DNA from 3 places in the Marmoricola sp. URHA0025 HA25 genome. Region 3 is predicted to be linked to each of the others. Evidence: predicted binding sites of a transcription regulator. Region 3 holds the regulator's gene; each other region holds the start of a gene.
What was found. The regulator LexA, encoded in region 3, represses DNA repair genes until DNA is damaged. The targets are predictions, from matches to a motif close to TCGAACANNTGTTCGA.
Positions count from the first base shown of each region.

Region 1: ACVW00_RS00930 (DUF222 domain-containing protein) is a predicted target of LexA. The motif match lies at 1,944-1,959, and genes of this name have one in related genera.
Region 2: ACVW00_RS12580 (DUF6504 family protein) is a predicted target of LexA. The motif match lies at 2,127-2,142, and genes of this name have one in related genera.

Region 1 is NZ_JBSSCD010000001.1:208,328-213,784, forward strand. It holds gene ACVW00_RS00925 (CDP-glycerol glycerophosphotransferase family protein) at 1-1,230, opposite strand, end outside; gene ACVW00_RS00930 (DUF222 domain-containing protein) at 1,972-3,321, shown strand; gene ACVW00_RS00935 (hypothetical protein) at 3,375-3,665, shown strand; gene ACVW00_RS00940 (SDR family NAD(P)-dependent oxidoreductase) at 3,673-5,079, opposite strand; gene ACVW00_RS00945 (glycosyltransferase) at 5,154-5,457, shown strand, end outside.
Region 2 is NZ_JBSSCD010000001.1:2,560,645-2,566,101, reverse strand. It holds gene ACVW00_RS12600 (DUF4126 domain-containing protein) at 1-478, opposite strand, end outside; gene ACVW00_RS12595 (MSMEG_1061 family FMN-dependent PPOX-type flavoprotein) at 533-1,174, shown strand; gene ACVW00_RS12590 (ArsC/Spx/MgsR family protein) at 1,171-1,554, opposite strand; gene ACVW00_RS12585 (YbaK/EbsC family protein) at 1,554-2,039, opposite strand; gene ACVW00_RS12580 (DUF6504 family protein) at 2,212-2,547, shown strand; gene ACVW00_RS12575 (SAV_6107 family HEPN domain-containing protein) at 2,555-2,962, shown strand; gene ACVW00_RS12570 (methyltransferase domain-containing protein) at 2,996-3,721, shown strand; gene dinB (DNA polymerase IV) at 3,779-4,981, shown strand; gene ACVW00_RS12560 (DUF3040 domain-containing protein) at 5,169-5,457, shown strand, end outside.
Region 3 is NZ_JBSSCD010000001.1:1,025,304-1,030,760, reverse strand. It holds gene ACVW00_RS04965 (LysM peptidoglycan-binding domain-containing protein) at 73-438, opposite strand; gene ACVW00_RS04960 (GNAT family N-acetyltransferase) at 660-1,424, shown strand; gene lexA (transcriptional repressor LexA) at 1,630-2,373, shown strand; gene ACVW00_RS04950 (hypothetical protein) at 2,566-3,018, opposite strand; gene ACVW00_RS04945 (MFS transporter) at 3,162-4,421, shown strand; gene ACVW00_RS04940 (carbohydrate kinase family protein) at 4,442-5,356, shown strand; gene ACVW00_RS04935 (pseudouridine-5'-phosphate glycosidase) at 5,353-5,457, shown strand, end outside.

The DNA.
Region 1 (5,457 bases), 820 kb from region 3:
GAAGTGCGCCTCGAGCGGTGCCATCCGGAGCAGGTGCTCCGGCAGGCCGGCGGCGAAGGCACGGTCCGCCGGCAGGTCCGCGAGCAGCCGGCCGTCCACCACCTTGGTCGGCGGCACCTGGTGGACGGAGAGGAAGTAGTGGGTGGCGTCCTCGACGGCGTCCCAGCGCCCCTGGGCGACCAGGTGGGCGCGCACCTTCGGGTAGACGCGGACGAGGTCCCAGGCGCGCTCGGTGGCCCGGTCGCAGAACGTGCGGTACACCCCGGCCAGCACGTTGCGGTACGCCTCGTCGGCGTCGAGCGCCTGCGCGGCGTACGGCGGGAAGTCGACCTCGAGGCAGCGCGCCACCCAGACGTCGTACACGAAGTCCGACGCCTCGGCGGTGAGCAGCTCGTGGGCCTCCTCCTTGACCTCGATCCGGTCCAGGAGGTTCTGGATCTGGGCCTTCTGCTGGCCGGTGGACGTGTGGTCCTCGCGCAGCCGCCAGTTGTAGGTGACCCGGCTGAGGATGTCGAACTTCTCGGCGCGCACGTACGCCGTGAGCATCGGCACGTGGTCCTCGTAGGCGATGTGCCCGCGGAAGCCGCCCACCCGCTCGCGCCAGAACGCGGTGCGGAACATCCGGTTCGCGCAGATGATGTCCTGCATCGCAGCCGGGAACTCGTCGATCGTGGTGCCGATCCGGTCGGTCTGGTGGACGGTGCGCTGCCAGGTCGTGCGCAGGTACTGGCTGTGCCGGAGGCGTCGCACGCTGCCGACGCAGAAGTCCGAGCCCGACCGGCGGAGCGTCTCGACCATGTGCTCGAAGGACCCCGGCGGGACGGTGTCGTCGGAGTCGACGAACGTGACGAACTCACCCTGCGCGTGCTCGATGCCGAGGTTGCGGGCGATGCCCTGCCCGGAGTTGGTCTGGGTGAGGACCCGCACGCGGGCGTCCCGCCGCTCGTACTCCCGCAGGATCGCCAGGCACCCGTCGGTCGAGCCGTCGTCGACCGCGATCACCTCGAGGTTGTGCAGGCTCTGCGTAAGCACCGTGTCGAGCGCCTCGCGCAGGTACGCCTCCACGTTGTAGACCGGCATCACCACCGACAAGACCGGACGCAGGCTCCGACGCTCCCACGCCACCAGCGGCCGGCCCGCGACCCGGCGTACCGCACGCTTGGCCCGCCCGCCCGCCTTGCGGCGGGCGACACCGAACGCGCGCTGCGTGAGCGAAGGCTGTGCGGGCATGCGGAAGTCGTGCCTCTCTGGCAGTCGGACCGCGCCAGTCTAGGAGGTGCGGGGGTACCGGTGGCGTCGGCGGGAGGCAACCCCAGGTGGTCGAGCAGGGAGCTTGCGAGCGATCAGACGAGACCTGGTGAGGTGGGGACGGACCCAACCACAGGTGGTCGAGCAGCGAGCTTGCGAGCGATCAGACGAGACCTGGCGAGATGGGCAGGGACCCGGGCCCCAGGTGGTCGAGCAGCGAGCCTGCGAGCGATCAGACGAGACCTCACCTCCCCGCGTGGCTGGGTTCTTGGCAGCGAGGAGGAGTACGCCGCGTGGCTGGGTCCTGCGGTCCGGTGCAGACCGGACCCAGCTGGTCGAGCAGCGAGCCTGCGAGCGATCAGACGAGACCTGGTGCGGTGGGCAGGGACGCCGCCCCTGGTGGTCGAGCAGCGAGCTCGCGAGCGATCAGACGAGACCCGGCGAGATGGGGCAGAGACCCGGGCCCCAGCTGGTCGAGCAGCGAGCTTGCGAGCGATCAGACGAGACCTGGTGAGATGGGGCAGGAACTCAGCCCCTGGTGGTCGAGCAGCGAGCTTGCGAGCGATCAGACGAGACCCGGTGAGTTGGGGCAGGGACCCGACCTCGGTGGTTGAGGAGGTCGCGCAGCGACCGTCTCGAAACCTCGGCCGGCAACCAGAAATCGTCGAAGAATCCTGGCCGATCCGATTGACGGTTCGAACATACGTTCGATAGACTGCCGCCATGATCTCGGGCACCGGCGACGCAGCCACCGCTGACCGCGCCCTGCCGCCCGCACCGACCACCGCCGACCTGCAGGACGCACTGGACCGGCTCGCCGCCCACAACGGCACCGGACTGACCGAGGCGCAGCTGATCGACCACATCGGGTTGATGGAGCAGCTCAAGTCCGGGCTGGCCGCAGCCCAAGCTCGGTTGAGCGTCACCCTGGCCGAGCAGCGTGCTGCCCGTGAGGCTGCTGCCGGGATCCCGGCCGACCAACGTGGGCGTGGCCTGGCCTCCGAGATCGCCCTGGCCCGCCAGGAGTCCCCGGTCCGCGGCGCCCAACACCTCGGCCTGGCCAAGGCCCTGGTCGGCGAGCTCCCCCACACCCTGGCCGCGCTGACCGCCGGCCAGATCAGCGAGTGGCGGGCCACCCTGATCGCCCGCGAGACCGCCGTCCTGGCCAGAGCCGACCGGATCCAGGTCGACCACCAGCTGGCCGGGAAACTGCACACCGGCGGGGACCGGAAGGTCGCCAACCTCGCCCGCGCCATCGGCTACCGCCTCGACCCCGGCTCCGCAATCCGCCGAATCCGCGGAGCCCACGCCGACCGGCGGACCGGGCTCCGCCCCGCCCCGGACACGATGACCTACCTGACCGCGTTCCTGCCCGTCGCCCACGGCGTCGCCTGCCACACAGCCCTGACCCGCGAAGCCGACCACAAACGCGCCCAAGGCGACCCCCGGACCCGGGGCCAGATCATGGCCGACACCCTCGTCGAACGCATCACCGGCCAAACCACCGCGGTCGGCACCCCGGTCGAGATCCAGCTGATCATCACCGACCACACCCTCCTGACCAGCAACCACAACAACCACAACCAGGAGCCGGCCCACCTGACCGGCTACGGACCCATCCCCGCCACCCTGGCCCGCCAACTCACCCGCCAGGCCGACAAAGCCTGGATCCGACGCCTCTTCACCCACCCCAAGACCGGCGACCTGGTCGGCATCGAGACCCGACGCCGGCTCTTCGACGGCCCCCGCCGCCAACTCCTCATCGCCCGCGACCAGACCTGCCGCACCCCCTGGTGCGACGCCCCCATCCGACACACCGACCACATCACCCCAGCCGCGGCCGGCGGCCCCACCAGCACCGAGAACGGCCAAGGCCTCTGCGAAGCCTGCAACCACACCAAGGAACACCCCGACTGGCGTGCCAAGACCATTCCCAACCCACGCCACACCGTCCAGACCACCACCCCGACCGGACACACCTACACCAGCCAACCCCCCGACCCACCCGGCCGACCACGACCACGCAGCTACGACCCACCCCTCGAGGTCCACTGGGCCGCACGGGCCTCCTAGCTGCCCGGGATTCCCCGTGGACGCAAGATGCGCTCGGGGCAGACGATGGCTGCATGGATCAGGACCGACTGAGCGAGGGCTACTGGAGCGCGCTGCCCGGACTCGCGCCGGGAGCCGAGCCGAAGGCTCCGGACGAGCTGGTCATCGAGGTCGACGGCGAGACCTTCGGGCTTCGCCCCGACGAGTCCCGCGGCACCCACTACAGCTGGCTGAGTGGTCCCAACGAGGGCTACGGGTTCACGGTGAGCCCGACGGTCGGGCAGTCACTTGAGGAGCACCGCGAGTGCATCCGCGGCTTCCTGGCACAGATCGACCCGGCCACCGGGTTCATCGGGGACGACTGACCTAGCGTCAGATGCTGTCGCCGTCGCCCGCCAGCGGGTCATCGCGGCGGATGTCGACGATGAGCCCGGTCTGACCACTGAGCAGTACGTCGATGGACCGCACCGCCACCTCGCGCGACTCCAGCAGCGAGCCCGGGGGCTCCTCGCCGAAGGCCTTGGTGCGCATCGGGGTGCCGGTGCGCTCCGGGTTGATGCAGTTGACCCGCACACCGTCGGCCGACCACTCGTCGGCGAGAGCCTGGGTGAGGTTCACGACCGCGGCCTTGGCCGAGGAGTACAGGCTGTAGCCGCTGCGGCCGCGGGTGTACGAGCTCGAGGTGAAGTTGAGCAGCGATCCCTTCGTCCTCTGCAGGTGCGGGAAGAACTCCTGGGCGATGATGATCGGCGCCAGGTAGTTGATCTCGGTGGCCGAGTAGACCGCCTCCTCGGAGGTCTCCACGAGCTGCCCGCGGGGGAGCACGGCGGCGGAGTTCACCACGAGGTCGATGCGGTCCGTCGCCGAGAGCACCGTCTGGATCGCGCGCTGCAGGTCGGCGCGCCGCTCCACGTGGGTGTTGGTGGTCGAGCGGCTGAAGCTGAAGACCTTCGCGCCGTGTGCCTCGGCGAAGGCGGCGATGTCCGCACCGATGCCGTAGCTGCCACCGAACACGACCAGGGTCTTCCCGCTGAGCGCGGAGCGGTACTCCTCCTCGGAGCGGGCCGGCGGCAGGTTGCTGGTCGTCAGCTGGAAGAGCTTGTCGGCGAGGTAGACGTCGATCGGGTCGGTGACCTTCAGGTTCCGCTCTTCACCGGCAACCACCCAGATCGGTACGTCGGGCTGGTACCGGAGCACGACGGTGCAGTCGTCCGTGGCCTGGAAGTCGGGATCGGTCGCAGCGACGGCGTACGCCTTGCGGAGCACTCCTGCGCGGAACGCCTGTGGCGTCTGCCCACGGCGCAGGTTCGCGCGCGGCGGGATGTTGCGGATGACGTTGTCCGCGTCGACCTCGATGATCGTGTCGGCCGACGGGATCGCCACGTCGACCGCGGCGTACGAGTCGAGAGCCTCGAAGCAGTCGGCGATGATCCGCCCGCTGACCAGCGGCCGCACCGCGTCGTGGAACAGCACCCGGGTGTCGTCGTCCGGGATCGCGTCCAGCGCCCGTATCGTCGTCCCGTTGCGCGTCTCCGCGCCCTCGAGCACCTGGCTGACCTTGGTGTAGCCGCCGTCGCGGACGATCGCGTGCACGGCGTCGAGGTGTCCCTGGGCCATCATCACGATGATCTCGTCGACCATCGGGTGCGCGTCGAAGGTCGCCAGCGTGTGCTCGAGGATCGTGTGCCCGGCGACCTTGATGAGCTGCTTGGGGATGTCGAGCCCGACGCGGGTGCCGACGCCGCCGGCGAGGATCACGGCCACGCGTGGGGTGGTCATGGCCCACAGCATAGGAGCGGCGCTCCGGTATCCTCGGCTCGGCCCGGTCCGAGGGCACTGCCGAAGGAGCACCGTTGCGGTTCTCGATCGTGAGCGCGGTCCACGACGTGGAGCGGTACCTCGGGGCCTTCATCGACGCGATCGAGGCCCAGACGTTCCCCGCGGACCGCTTCGAGGTCGTCCTCGTCGACGACGGCTCCACGGACGGTACGCCGCAGCTGCTGGCCTCGTGGGCCCAGCGCCGCCCCGACCTGGTCCGCGTGCTCACCAAGGAGAACGGCGGCCAGTCGACGGCCCGCAACCTCGGCCTGGAGCACGCGCGCGGCGAGTGGGTCACGTTCACCGACCCCGACGACGTCATCGAGCCCGGCTACCTCG
Region 2 (5,457 bases), 1.5 Mb from region 3:
GCGAGAGCGCGAGCCACGGGTGCTGGATCGCCAGCAGCACCACCCCGACGACCGCCACGTCCTCCCCGAGGCTCGCCACCACATTGCTCACCGGCTCGGGGGAAGCGTTGAGGGCGAGGCGTCCGCCGGCCTTGACGAGGTGGCTGGCCAGCGCCGTGCCGCCCCCGAGCGCGCCGTACGCCGCCTGCTGCACGGAGCCCGCGTCGCCGGAGACCAGCAACGCGATCGCGGTGCCGATCGCCGGCCGGATCACGGTGGAGACCACGTCCCAGGTGGAGTCGAGGTAGGGGATCTTGTCGACGACGAACTCGATCGCGTAGAGCGTGGCGGCGGCGACGAGCACGTCGGTGCGCCCGAGGCTGTCCGGGATCGAGGAGAAGTCGCCCACGCGGTCGGCGATGCCCAGGACGAGGACCGCCAGGTAGGCGTTGACCCCGCTGGCCCAGCCGGTCGAGAACACCATCGGCACCAGGTCCACGCCGGCAGCATATTCAGGTCGCCCGGGCAGTCGGGCTGCCGTAGGTTCGGGCACGTGGACGAGACCGCGGCACCGGCCTGGACGGAGATCACCGACGTCGAGGCGCTCGTCGGCCTGCTCGGTGAGCCGCAGCAGCGCGCCCGCGACAAGGTACGCCGCTCGCTGACCGACCTCGACCGCGACTGGCTCGCCGCATCCCCGTTCTGCGTGATGGCGACCGCCGGACCCGACGGCTCGTGCGACGCCTCACCCAAGGGCGATCCGGCAGGTGACCTGGTGCACGTCGTCGACGACACGACCATCGCCCTGGCCGAGCGGCCCGGCAACCGGCGCGCCGACGGCTACCGCAACATCCTGGCCAACCCCCAGGTCGGCCTGCTCTTCGTGATCCCCGGCCGGGGCGACACGCTCCGGGTCAACGGCCGGGCGCGGCTCGCCTCCGACGCCCCGTTCTTCGACGCGATGCGGGTCAAGGGACATCGACCGGTGCTCGCGGTCGTGGTCGAGATCGACGAGGTCTTCCACCACTGCCAGAAGGCGTTCCTGCGCTCGCGGCTGTGGGAACCAGCGTCCTGGGAGCCGGACGCACAGGTGCCCCGGCGGGCGGTGATCGCCCACGAGCTCGAGCCGTCGGGCAAGACCCTCGAGGAGCTCGACGAGTACTACGGCCCGCAGTACCTCGACGGCCTCTACTAGCCGGTCGGGGCCTCCCGCTTCACCACCCCGGCGAGCGTCTCGGCGTCGCGGGCCACCACCGTCGTCCCGTCGGCGGCGGTGATGATCGGGCGCTGGATGGTGCGTGGGTGCGCGACCATCGCCTCGATCCAGTCGTCGCGGTGCGCCGCGTCGCGGGGCAGGTCGATGCCGGCCTCCCGGGTCTCGGCCGGCCTTGCGACGTCCCACGGCTCGAGAGCGAGCCGGTCGAGGACACCGGCGAGCTCGGCGGCCGTCGGCGGGTCGTCGAGGTAGCGCCGTTCGACGTACTCGATGCCCGCCGCGTCGAGGTTCTCCTTGGCCGTGCGGCACTTCGAGCACGCCGGGTTGATCCAGATCTCGACGGGCGGCCGCGGCGACATCAGTTGACCTCGATCTCCTCGGCGCCGGTCATCTCCAGCAGCTCGTCGTAGGTGGTCGAGAAGACAGCGGCCGGGTGCCCCGCGGCAGCCCAGATCTCGTCGTACTGCCGCAGCGTGGGGTCGAGGAACGTGCGAACCGGCCGCGGGTGGGCGAACGGCGACACCCCGCCGATCACCTGACCGGTGTGCTCCCGGACGAAGTCGGGAGTCGCCCGCTCCAGCGCAGGCGCGCCGACTGCCGCCGCCGCCTTCGCGGTGTCCACCCGGTGCGCGCCGGACGTGAGGATCAGCACCGGCACCCGCTCCCCGGAGTCGGTCGCGGCGGCGAAGAGCAGGCTGTTGGCGATCGCGCCGACCTCGCACCCGAGCGCCTCGGCAGCCAGCGCGGCGGTGTGCACGGAGTCGGGGAGCACCACGATCCGGCCCCGGCCGCCGCGGGCCTGGAGCTCGGCGCGGAAGCCGGCGATGGAGGGGTGCTCGCTCATGGTCGGCAAGTTATCCCACCGGCTGCAGAGGCCCCGTGCGGTTCTTGCTTGACGGGCTGTCCGTGGCCGGGTGTACCTTGGAATCGTTCGAACACACGTTCGATCAACGGCCCGGTGGCGGTGACTCGACCCCATCGTCCACCGGGCCGCCGACAACGGAAGGAGCAGGCGGGTGCGGCCGTACGACGAGCTGGTGGAAGTGCGCAAGGGTCCGGGCGACGTGCTCGCCGGTGAGGGTGAGGAGGGCCCCGACCAGTTCCTTTGGCGCGGTCGCCTCTGGCAGGTGCGCGAGGTGATCGCGCACTGGATGGAGTCGGGCGCCTGGTGGCTGCGACGGCCCGAGGAGGCGCCCGGGCACTCCGAGCTGGTGTCCCAGCGGGAGGTCTGGCGGGTCGCCGCCGCCCGCGGTCGTTCCGTCGCCTCCGTCGACGATCCCGGCTTCGGGATCTTCGACCTCACCCTCGACTGGAGCGAGGGCGTCTGGCGCCTCGCCGGCTCCCTGGACTGAGGGCGAGATGAACCTCCACCTGCCCGCAGCCACGCACTCCTACCTCGAGCGGTCCGCCGAGTCGCTGCGCGAGGCGATCACCTGCACCGACGTTCCGCGGCGCTACGCCCTCGCCCACGTCGCCGCGCTGCGGGCGACGGCTGCGCTGCTGGCGGCGCGCGCGCAGCCGATGCCGGTCCAGAAGCGCCGGCAGAAGAACGCCTGGGTGCTGCTCGCCGAGGTCGCCCCCGAGCTGCGCGAGTGGGCCACGTTCTTCGCGGCGGGCGCCGCGAAGCGGGCCGCTGCCGAGGCCGGGTCGCGACGTGCCGTCACCGAGCGCGAGGCCGACGACCTGGTCCGCGACGCCGACCGCTTCCTCGCCGTCGTCGAGACCTCGCTCGGCGTGACCGGGCACGCCCCGTTCCAGGTGGCCTGACCACGCCCCGGTGACGTCGTTAGTGTTCACCGCATGGAACGCCCCCTCGAGCGCCGCGCTGCCACCCGCACGGCGGTCGTCTGGGAGGCCTGCCGACGAGCTCTCGACGACGGTCCCTCGGGGCAGACGGTGCTCGACGTCGGCGGCGGGACCGGCGGGTTCGCGGTGCGCGTCGCCGAGCTCGGGCACCGCGTCACCGTCATCGACCCGAGCCCGGACGCGCTCGCGGCTCTGGACCGGCGAGCCCGGGAGCACGGCGTCGCTGAGCTGGTCAGCGGTCGGCAGGGCGACCTGGCCGACGCGGTCGACCTGGTCCCGGCCGCCACCGCCGACCTCGTGCTCTGCCACGAGGTGCTCGGGCTGGTCGACGACCCGGCTGACGCCCTCGCGGTGCTCGGCCGGCTGCTGCGCCCCGGCGGCACCCTCAGCCTGCTGGTCAGCCAGCGCCACGCCGCCGTGCTCGGCCGTGCGATGGCCGGTCACTTCGCACAGGCGCGCGACCTGCTCGGCGGCACGCCTACCTCGGCGGAGCACGAGCGCCGGTTCACGGCGGCGGAGGTCGCCGACCTGGTGGCCGAGGCCGGTTTCGAGCTCATCGGGATGCACGCCGTACGTGTGTTCACCGACCTGGTGCCCTCGGCCCTGCTCGACCTCGAGCCGGGTGCGGTCGACGGTCTGCTGGACCTCGAGCGTGCCGTCGCCGACCGGCCCGAGTACCTCACCCTGGCCGCCCAGATCCACACCCTCGCCCGCCGCTGACCCGGGTCCGGACACCGAGCGCGCACCCGGGCCGTCGCCCCGCGAACGAGGTGTCCGGTGAGGCCGGCGGACCGGTCACTGGCCTGCCCGATCCTGCACGTCGACATGGACGCGTTCTACGCGTCGGTCGCGATCCGTGACCGCCCGGACCTCCAGGCCCTGCCGGTGATCGTGGGCGGGGGGCACCGTGGTGTCGTGCTGTCCGCGAACTACCCGGCGCGCGCCTTCGGGGTGCGCTCGGGGATGTCCGGCCGGATGGCCAAGGAGCTGTGCCCGCAGGCGGTGCGCGTCTCGCCCGAGTTCGGCGAGTTCGAGACGGTGTCGCGATCGGTGATGGAGATCTTCCGCGAGGTGACACCCCTGGTCGAGGCGTACTCCCTGGACGAGGCGTTCCTGGACGTCTCCGGCGCGGTGCGCCGGCTCGGCTCGCCGGTGCAGATCGCCGAGTACATCCGCGCTCGAGTCCGTGACGAGCAACGGGTGGACTGCTCGGTCGGTGTCGCGGGCACCGTCTCGGTGGCGAAGCTCGCGAGCCGCCGGGCCAAGCCCGACGGTGTCCTCGTGGTGCCACCCGACCAGGTCGTCGGCTACCTGCATCCCCTCGATGTCGGAGAGCTCTTCGGCGTCGGACCGCGCACCCGCGCGCGGCTGCACCGGATCGGCCTTGCCACGGTGGGTGACGTGGCGCGGACCCCGCGGTCCACGCTCCAGCTGCTTGTCGGCAGGGCGCTGGGCGCCCAGCTGCACGAGCTCGCCTGGGGCACCGACAGGAGCACGCTCACACCGCGGCGCAGCGACCACGATCCGGAGCGCAGCATGGGCGCCGAGGAGACCTTCGGCCGCGACGTCGCCGATCGCGAGGTGATCAGCCGCGAGCTGCTGCGGCTCGCCGGCCGGGTGACCGCCCGGATGCGACGTGCAGGGGTTGCCGGGCGGACGGTGGCCCTGCGGGTCCGCTACGCCGACTTCACCACCCTCACCCGGTCCCGCACTCTGCCCGATGCCACGGACGTCACCGGCGAGGTGCACGCCGAGGCCCTCCGGCTGTTCGACGCCCTCAAGCAACGGCGGCTGCGGATCCGGCTCGTCGGAGTGCGCGTGGAGGGCCTGCTGCCCCTCGAGCGGGCCCATCGCCAGCTGGTCATCGGGGAGCGCGAGCACGGCTGGCCGGCCGCGGACCGTGCCGTCGACCAGGTCCATCTCCGCTTCGGACGGGGCGTGGTGCGGCCCGCGACCCTGTTCACCGCAGACCGTCCATGAGCGGGCCCAGAGCAGGTCCAGTGCATGCCCGGAGCGGGCCCAGAGCGGGCTCTGAGCGGGCTCTGAGCCGGTCGCGGCGACCGCGCCCGCTTGCGTGAATTTCCCGATCTCGGGTACCGACTTTCGCGCAGGCTGCCTAGACTTGCGGAATCAAGAGCACCTGAGCACCGGATCGTTGGAGGACGTCGTGCCGCTGTCGGAAGAGGAGCTTCGTCTGCTGGAGCAGATGGAGCGCGCCCTCGCCGCAGAGGACCCGAAGTTCGTCTCCGCCCTGCAGGGGCGCACGCTGCGCCGGATGGCCCGGATGCGCACGATGGCTGCGGCGGTCGTGTTCGTCGGCGGCATCGCGCTGCTCATGGGCGGCGCGATGGCCCGGATGACCTGGCTCGGCATCGTCGGCTTCCTGGTGATGCTCGGCTCCGCGACCGTCGGCCTGGCCGCCTGGCGCGGCCATCGGGTGAGCGACGAGCGTCCGG
Region 3 (5,457 bases):
CTTTCCCACACAGCCGACGACCCGGGTCGAGGGGATCATCGGACGCTCTGTCCTCGGCGGACCGAGGGCGACTCAGCTCTTCGGGATGGCGAGCTTCTGGCCGACCTGGAGGCTGGAGCCGGCCAGGGAGTTGAGCTGCTGGATCTGGTGGACCATCTCGCGGACCTTGCCGGGCTCGGCGACCTGGCCGGCGATGCCGTAGAGGGTGTCGCCCTCCTGGACCTCGACGACGCGGACCGGGTCGGGCGTGCCGGCGTCGTGGGTCGCCGTGGCCCAGCCGCCGAAGGCGACCATCACCACGAACGCGGCCGCCAGGAACGCCAGCACGAACACGACGCGACCGCGCTGCGTGAGCCGGACGGTGGTGCGCCGGGCAGCTCGCGGGCGCCGCGTCGGGCTCACGAAGTCGAAGGCGGGCGAGATGCTCAGCGTGCTCATGTCTCTCTCCTGGGGGAAGTCAGGTTGTCTCTGCTGTTTCTCAGTGCTGTTTCTACGGCCGAGCACCGACAGAACCGCTGCCGGGTCGCTCAGACGTTCGATCGAACACATGTACGACGATAGAACACGCGTTCGAGGAACGCAAGAACATATGTTCGAGCGCTCTCGGGCGGGTTTCGACAAGCGCAACCACCGGCCGATCGGGTGGGGTTGACTACCCCATGACCGATCCCCGCATCGCCCCGGTCGAGGACAACCTGCTCGCCTTCTTCACCGGCGCCGGCGACCACCCGATGTTCCGCCGCGATCCGGACACGGACGTCGACGCGATCCGCAGCGACGTGCCGTTCCCGATGTTCAACTGCGTCACCGGCGCGCACTTCGGGGCGGACGCCCGGCGGCGGACCGAGGAGGTGGCGGACTCGTTCATCGGAGCCGGGCTGCCGTGGCTGTGGTGGGTCACGCCGTCGCACACGTCGCCGGAGCTGGAAGCGGCGCTGACGGAGCGCGGGCTCGAGCACGAGGACGTCCCGGGCATGTACGCCGACCTGACCACCGCTCCCCCGGTCCCCGAGGTCGCCGGGTTGAGCATCGAGCAGACCACCGACGCACGCGCCTTCGTCGCGATGATGGTCACCGGCTTCGGCCTGCCCGAGTCGGTGCGCGAGCCGATGAGCGAGGTGATGAGCGTCTTCCAGGGAGCGGTCAACGTGATCGGCTCGCTCGACGGACGCCCGGTCGCGTGCGGCACGGCGTACCTCACCGGCACCACCGCGGGCCTCTACAACATCGCGACCCTGGAGGACGTCCGTGGCCGTGGCATCGGGTACGCCGTGACACAGCGGCTGCTGCAGCTGGCGCACGCCGCCGGGGCCGAGCACGCGGTCCTGCACTCCAGCGAGTCCGGCCGGCCGGTCTACGAGCGCGCCGGCTTCGTCGAGGTCTGCAACGTGCCGCAGTACGTCTGGATGCCCCCGGAAAACTGACCCGGCCCTGCCCTTACGGCCGGGCCCGTTCCGGGTCTAGGTTGAAGACAGGACCCCGTGATCGTTCGGCGCTGCGTGAGCGTACGCCGACCCACGCAGCGCCGATCCCGGGCTCGTCCGGAGCCCTTTCCGGGCCCGCGAACCGCCCGACACGCCGTTCGAACATGTGTTTGAACTCCGCCGTCGATGGGTCTACCGTCGGCCCATGGCCTCCGATCGCATCCGCCCCTCCGCAGCCAAGCGCTCCAACGTCAGCGAGCTGCCCGACGCGCCGCCCGACGCGACCGGGCTCACCCCGCGCCAGCAGCGCATCCTCAACGTGCTCCGCGAGTCGATCGAGCAGCGCGGCTACCCGCCCAGCATCCGCGAGATCGGCGACCTGGTCGGGCTGGCCAGCTCCTCCAGCGTGGCCCACCAGCTGCGGGTGCTCGAGGCGAAGGGCTTCATCAAGCGCGACCCCAACCGGCCGCGCGCGCTCGAGGTGTTCATCCCCGAGCTGATGGCGGCGCGGCGCGCGATCGCCAGCGCCGACGAGCACGGCTTCGACCCGACCGGCATCGGCGACGCCGTGCCGGAGGCCACCCAGGTGCCGCTGGTCGGCCGGATCGCGGCCGGTGGCCCGATCCTCGCGGAGGAGCGCGTCGAGGAGATCTTCCCGCTGCCCAAGACGCTGGTCGGCGAGGGCACGCTGTTCATGCTCGAGGTCGCCGGCGACTCGATGATCGACGCGGCGATCTGCAACGGCGACTACGTGGTCATCCGCCAGGAGCAGACTGCGGACAACGGCGAGATCGTCGCGGCGCTGATCGAGGGTGAGGCCACGGTCAAGACGCTGCAGCGCAAGGACGGCCACGTGTGGCTGCTCCCCCACAACGACGCCTACGAGCCGATCAACGGTGACAACGCCACCATCCTGGGTGTGGTCACCGCCGTGCTGCGCAAGGTCTGAGCCGCGGCCCTGCGAGGGACGAGCAGGGTCGCGACGCGAAGAGGTTGATCTCGACTGAGCTCGATCCGGTGGAGGGAGCCTGCGGGTGAGCGTGCGAACCCGCAAACGGCGGCTCGAAACCTGAGTTTCGACAGGCTCGACCACCGGCTTCACGAGTGCCCGGCGATGCGACATCGCCGGGCACTCGTGCGCTCAGGCCGCCGCAGCCTGCGCGGCCGGGCCGTCGCCGTCGTGGTCGCCACCGCCGGCCGGCGCCGACTCGGTGCCGGTGACCGCGAACGACTTGTCCACCTCGACGGTGACCGGCTTGCCGGCCACGAGGAGGTGCGCCTCGTAGACACCGTCGGAGTCGGTCTCGACCCGCTGGAAGGTGGCGTCGGGGTACTTCGCCTTCACGGCCGCCGTCACCTTGTCCTTGGTGTCCCCGGTGAGCAGCTTCTCGTCGCTCCTCATCGGTTTGGTCGGGTCAGTGTTGCCGTTCGGCGCGCCGGTGCCGGCCGGGGCGCCGCCGTACGACGACGTACCCGTCGCCGCCGACCCGGTGTCGTCCGCGGCATTGGCGGACATCCCGGTCATCAGGACGCCGCCGGCGACCAGGCCGGCGATGCCGGTCGACGCGAGCAGGGCGATTGACTTCTTCTGCATGTTCCCTCCTGGTGGGTTGTCGCCGGCAAGCGTCGCCACGGTTGCTGTCCGCACGATCAACCCGTGCTGGCAAGGTGCTGTGCGTCCGGAAGCGGGCCGAAAACCAGAGGCGGCCGAGCGACGCGCGGACGTAGGTTCGAGCCGTGACCTCGCAGACCGTGACGCCCGCCCGGCTCACGCGTCGAGGGATCCCGACCGACTCCACGCTGCGCGTCCTGGCGCTCGGCACGCTGGTCAACCGCGCGTCCGGCGGAGCGGTGTTCACCACCTTCGCGCTGTACTTCACCCGCCACGTCCACCTCGAGCCCGCTCAGGTCGGCATCGCCCTGTCGATCGCGGCTGTGGCAGGCGCCCTCGCGCAGGTGCCCGGCGGTCAGTGGGCCGACGCCCGCGGACCCCGCGAAGTGATGCGCGACCTCACCGTCCTCACCGGGATCGCCACCGCCGGGCTGGCGATCGCCCGCAGCTTCTGGGCCCTGGTCGTGGCGATCTCGCTCGTCGCGGCGGCGCAGATGGCGGCCAACGCCGTGCGCAACGGCTACATCGCGCGGATCGCGGTCGGCGGTCAGGGCGTCCCGTTCAAGGCCTACCTGCGCGCGGTCACCAACGTCGCGATGACCTTCGGTGCGCTCCTCGGCGGGATCGCGCTCTGGATCGACGAGCCGTGGGCCTACGTCGGGGTGTTCCTCCTCGACGCCGCCACCTCGCTGCTCACCGGCCTGCTGTTCAACCGGCTCCCGCACCTGTCCGGAGCGCCGGCCCGCGCGGACGGCGAGCCGCGGCTCGGCGTCGTACGCGACCTCCCGTACGTCGCCGCGACCCTCCTCACCGCCGTGCTGTTCATGCACTTCGTGGTGCTCGAGATCGGCATCCCGCTGTGGATCAGCGAGCACACGACGGCGCCGACCTCGATGGTCGCGATCATGCTCGGCCTCAACACGATTGCGGTCGCGCTCTTCCAGGTCCGGCTGAGCCGCGGCGCCGAGGACGTCACCTCCGGCGCGTCGGCGGTGCTGCGCGGCAGCGCGTGGATCGCGGCGTCGTTCGTGCTGATCGCGTTCACCGACGGCATCGCGCGCGGTGCCGCGATCGTGGTGCTGCTGCTGTCGGCGTCCGTGCACGTGGTCGGCGAGATGGTCTCCAGCAGCGGGCAGTGGGGCGTGTCGATGGGGCTCGCGCCGGTCGAGCGGCAGGGGCAGTACCAGGGCTTCGCCGCCCTCGGCTTCAGCCTGTCCCGGGTCGCGGCGCCGACCCTGATCACCACGCTCTGCATCCAGTGGGGGCGGCCGGGCTGGTTCGTGCTCGCCGGCCTGGTCCTGGCCTCGGGCCTCTTGATGAAGCCGGTCAGCGCCTGGGGGCTGGCGACCCGGGAGAAGTACGGCGCCGCCACCGCCACCGGATAGCCCGGCACTAGGCTCCGGGAGTGAGCACCCCCGGAGACGTCGTCGTGGTCGGCGGCATGAACATGGACACCTTGGCCAGGATCACCGGGGACACGGTGCCGGGGAGCAGCAACCCCGGCGCGACGGCGATCGCCCACGGCGGCGTCGGACGCAACGTGGCCGAGAACCTCGCCCGCCTGGGCAGCCCGGTCCGGCTGATCGGCGTGGTCGGCCAGGACGACCCCGGCACCGCGCTGCTCGAGCAGCTCGGCCTCCTCGACGTCAACCTCCGCGGCGTACGCCGGTCGGCCGACTGTGCGACCGGGACCTACACCGCCGTGCTCGACCACGACGGTGGCCTCGTCATCGGTGTGGCCGACATGGCCGCGACCGACAGCCTCGGCCCCGAGGACGTGAGTCGCGAGTCGCTACGTGGTGCCGGCTGGCTGGTGCTCGACGGCAACCTCCGCACCGACACGATCGCCCACTGCCTCGCTCTGGCCGAGGAGCAGGCCGTGCCGGTCGTGCTCGACCCGGTCGGCGTGACCAAGGCGGCCCGGCTCGGCCCGCTCCCGGGGCTGCACACGTTCACGCCGAACCGCGACGAGTTGATCGCCTGGGCCGGCACCGACGACGTCGACGCCGCCCGCGCGCACGCGCACTCCCAGGGCATCGACGTGGTCTGGCTTCGCGAGGGCGCGGAGGGCAGCACCCTGCACACCGGCGACGGGGCGACGACCCGGCTGCGGCTGCCACCAGCAGAGGTGGTGGACGTGACCGGGGCCGGAGACGCGATGCTCGCGGCGTACGTCCACCGGCTTCGCGCCGGGGACCCGGTCGCCCAGGCCGGCTGGTTCGCGACCGCGGCCGCCTGGCTCACCGTGCAGTCCACGACGACCGTGCGACGCGACCTGACCGAGGACCTCGTACACGGCACCCTGGAGGACCTGCGGTGATCGACCTGCAGCTGACCGACGAGGTCCGCGCGGCGCTGGCCGACCGCCGGCCGGTCGTCGCACTGGAGAGCACGATCATCAGCCACGGGATGCCCTACCCC